DNA from 2 places in the Alishewanella sp. HH-ZS genome. Region 1 is predicted to be linked to the other one. Evidence: predicted binding sites of a transcription regulator. Region 1 holds the regulator's gene; the other holds the start of a gene.

Region 1 (2,205 bases):
CTCGGCAATATATTCGAGGATCCGTTTTTTGCTGTTAAAAAGAACTGCACTCTTGGTGCAGTTCTTCTCCAGCATAGCGCTTAAATTTATCATGGTTAGTGTCGCGACAACTTTTCTTTGTGTTTAATCACTTGCCGGTCCAGTTTATCAATTAACTGGTCAATTGCAGCATACATATTTTCATCCTCTGACACAGCAAAAACTTCACCGCCGTTCAAATGTACTTTGGCTTCAGCGATTTGCTTCAGTTTTTCCACGTTCAGAATAACATGCACGTTATTGATATTCTCGAAATGACGCTCCAGCTTGGAAAATTTACTGTCTACATATTCTCTCAGAGAGTCGGTAATTTCTACATGACGGCCAGTTAAGTTGATTTGCATAGACTCTTCCTTCTTGTTAAGACACTTACAGCAAGGTCTTTCGTTGATTAGATGGCGCAATAAACAGCGATTCACGGTACTTGGCGATGGTACGCCTTGCGACATTGATCCCCTGTTCGGATAAGATTTCTGCCATCTTACTGTCACTCAGTGGCTTAGCCGGGTTCTCTGCTGCCACCAATTTCTTAATAAAGGCACGGATGGCGGTAGATGAACATTCACCACCACTCTCTGTACTAACATGACTGGAGAAGAAGAATTTAAGTTCAAAAATTCCGCGCGGCGTATGCATATACTTTTGGGTAGTAACCCGGGAAATTGTTGACTCATGCATACTTACCATTTCTGCCACATCATTTAATACCATGGGTTTCATGGCCTCTTCGCCATGCTCAAAAAAGGCTTGTTGCTGTTGCACGATACAGTTGGCGACCTTTAGCAAGGTTTCGTTGCGGCTTTCCAGACTTTTCAAAAACCATTTCGCCTCCTGCAGATGTGAGCGGATAAACTGGCTGTCGGTACTGCTTCTGACCGTTCTGGACAGCGCAGCATACTGCTGGTTGATTTTCACTTTGGGCATGGCATCCGGATTCAGCTCCACCTGCCAACGACCTTTAACCTTGGTAACCACTACATCAGGAATCACATATTGCTGTTCCTGCCTGATCACATCGGCGCCGGGGCGCGGGTTCAGGCTGTGGATCAGGCGCATCACTTCTTTTAACTCATCTTCTTTGAGTTTAGTCACCCGCATCAAAGAACGAAAGTCCCGGTTAGCTAAAAAGTCGGTATATTCGCTGATTATTTGTTTTGCATCATTTAAATAGGGGGTGGCAGGATCAAACTGCCGTAGCTGGATCAGCAAGCACTCTTTCACTGAGCGGGCCGCCACACCGACAGGGTCAAACAATTGGATCCGTTTTAATACAGCCTCGACTTCATCGGCTTCGACATCCGGCAGCTGCAGTGAGGCTAAGATATCTTCCACATCTATGGTCAGTAAACCGGCTTCATCGACGGCTTCAATAATGACTTCGGCAATGGCGCGGTCTGTCTCAGAAAAAGGGGTAAGGTCCATTTGCCAACGCAAATAATCCTGCAAGGTTTCAGTGGTTTCGCCCTGATATACCAGATCCTCGTCTGGCAGGGCGCCATTGCTGACCGGGGCGGCACTGACTAAATCGTCCCAGTTATTGTCCAGTGGTAAGTCCTCCTGGATATTCTGCTCGGCCATTGCCTCGCTGGTATCGCGCTCACTAACGTCATTAAATTCCGGATAATCGTCATTACCAGCCTGGTAGTCTTCACTGTCAGACGTTGACCCGCTGCTTTCTTCACGGTTGATATTCGACAGGCTCAGGTCGGTCTCGGGCGTGCCCGGTTCGAAGTCGTCGTCGGGCTCAAGCAAGGGGTTGGCATCCAGCGCTTCCTGAATTTCCTGCTGCAGCTCAATGGTGGAAAGCTGCAATAAGCGGATCGCTTGCTGCAGCTGCGGCGTCATTGTTAGCTGTTGGCCAAGGCGAAGTTGTAAAGACGGCTTCATGTAAGTCTGATTCTCTCCTGAGTATATCCCCTCCATCCTGGAAGTGGCTGCGGTCTGTGCCGCCTGATTGCGCCTTCCGTGTCAGCGGGTGGAGGACTTGACGCTGATTGCCCTACTATAGCCTGAATTGCTCACCCAGGTATACATCGCGGACCTGTTGATTCGCTAACACATCCTGCGGCGAGCCGGCGGCAATTAATTCACCATGACTGACAATATAGGCTATTTCGCAGACATCGAGGGTTTCCCGCACATTATGGTCAGTGATCAGTACCCCGA
Region 2 (2,205 bases), on a different contig from region 1:
CGACGACGCAGCATTAGCAAGCCAGAAGACAACAGTAATAAGGTAAAGGGAGCTGATACTGCACCAACGGGCGTACCATTAATAGTTACAGCATCAATGGCTAGGCCAGACTGGAACATATTATCAATCCAGTTTACCACACCAAACTCCAGAAAGTAGCTGCCAGTACTGGCAATGCTAAAGCTGGTATTTACCCAACCGGTATAGCCGCAACCGATATCGTAGCAAGTCCCAGAAGAGCTTCCCAATGGAGACCACACAGGTGCACCAGAAATAATTGGAACGGTTAATGGGTCGAGAGTGACACTGGGTGCAGGCATACTAAAGCCAGGCACAATAGAACCACTTGGCGCAGTTCGGGCAGTAAATAATAAAGCTACCTGATTGGCACTGCTATCTAATAAACGCGCCCAGGCGTAGTCAGCAAAGCCGGCGCCGTCTGAGGTGATATAATTAAAGGAGAAGCGCAGTACATCATCAACGCTGGCATTAAACAAACCAGAGCGTAATACTGAGCCATTCTGCGGGCTACCAGAACCACCAACACCGGCTAAGCCTACACCTGCGACGCCGCCAGAGGTAGAAACCCAGGCATAGTTATTACCACCGTTTGGCGCCAGAGTGACTACGCCGTCAGCGCCACTTGCACCGCAACTACCCTGACAAGACCAGCTAGCCGGAATACCGATATCAAATACCGGTGCCGCCTGTGCTGCGCCCGAGGCGGCGAGCAGCAGCGAGGCTGCGATTGAAACTTTTGCTACTTTTGAGTTCATTTTTGCATCCTTGTTAAAAAAGCAGCAATGCAAAGCAAAAACTAAGCCAACCAAAATTAAAAAATTAGATGGCTGTTTTTATTGAATTTAATTAAACACGCTAACCAAGTAACCCGGCGTCATGTCAGGCAATGTAAATAAAGCTGACATTATTGCTAATTCCAGGAAAGGCGGCTTGCACTACTCGATGCATATTTCGCTAACTAGTATTAAAACTACCGCTAAGTGGAGACACTTTATCTGATCTTACTTGAACTTAGCGGAAAAATTACGCATATTAGTAATGTGTTAAAATCATCGGTCCAGGGATGGCTATGTCAGACTCCTCACTGCTTTTATTTGAAGAAAGCCCCACTGTTAGCGGTAATAATAAAGATTGGCTTAGTCATATTAAAATTGGCCAGCGTTTCGACCTTGAACTGCTAAGCCAACGTAAAATCCGCTGTCTCTGCGAACTACTGGGTTATCGAGCTGGTAAATATGTACTTTTTCGCCTGGAAGAAGACACTGTGCCGGATGCGTTACTGGTCACAGGCTTACCTTTGGTTTGCCGATTTCTGGTTGAAGATGCGTTGGGCGAGTGCTTTGCCTTTCGCAGTGAACTGCTACATATTATCCGCTTTCCGGATAAAGTGATCCTGATTAACTTTCCACAAACCGTGCAACGCAGAGCCTTGCGCAACGAAAAGCGCAGCAGTATTTATCTTAACGCCAGCTTGCAACTGTATCTTGGACAAGCCAGCACCCCTGCTGTCGTACCTGGCCAAATTATTGATATTTCGAAAAATGGCTGTCGCTTTCTATTTAGCACCACCTATAAGCCGGAGCAGATCCGCCTTGCGGATGTCATTATTCAGCTTGCCGATACGCAGGCCGGCTCACCACAAACCCTAAGTGGTACGATACGCAATGCCAGAATAGATGAGTATGGCCTGACTGCCGGGATCCAGTTCGCTACGCCACAAACTACCTTGGTTAACAAACTGGCCGATATTAATCCGGCTGCTGCGGGCCTGGCACTTCAATACCGCCTGGCTGGTCAACCCGATATTCCGTCCTGAGGCAGCCGCGGTCAAAGTACCGCTGAAAGACTGGCACAACCTAAAGTGCCAGCTACACTAAAGGTAACATCAAAACCTGTAAGGAGTTTTGCTATGCGCAGTCTTCCTTTAACGCTGGTTCTACTGTTAACACTCTTTTTGCTGGCTTGCCAGCCAGCAGCTGAACATAACAAGGTCGAAGATACAACAACCACAGTTGCCGCCCAACCTGTGCCGGGCTGCATCCTTAGAGCAGGCTTTGACGCCTGGGAGCCCTATCACTATCTTGGTCAGGGCGAACAAGCGCAAGGGTTGGATATTGAAATTTTGCAAGCAGTTGCTGCAGAGCTTAACTGTGAGCTAACACTGCAACAAGATACCTGGGCTGC

What was found. The regulator sigma-54, encoded in region 1, starts transcription at its own class of promoters, with help from an activator protein. The targets are predictions, from matches to a motif close to GTTGGCACGNNNNTNGNNT.
Positions count from the first base shown of each region.
Region 2: the regulator sigma-54 is predicted to act here: its motif matches at 809-827, upstream of A9165_RS03730 (NF038132 family protein).

Region 1 is NZ_LZEJ01000014.1:41,873-44,077, forward strand. Features, by position in the region: gene ptsN (PTS IIA-like nitrogen regulatory protein PtsN) at 1-93, opposite strand, end outside; gene hpf (ribosome hibernation promoting factor) at 96-383, opposite strand; gene A9165_RS07500 (RNA polymerase factor sigma-54) at 409-1,926, opposite strand; gene lptB (LPS export ABC transporter ATP-binding protein) at 2,042-2,205, opposite strand, start outside.
Region 2 is NZ_LZEJ01000006.1:32,613-34,817, forward strand. Features, by position in the region: gene A9165_RS03730 (NF038132 family protein) at 1-776, opposite strand, end outside; gene A9165_RS03735 (PilZ domain-containing protein) at 1,091-1,837, shown strand; gene A9165_RS03740 (ABC transporter substrate-binding protein) at 1,931-2,205, shown strand, end outside.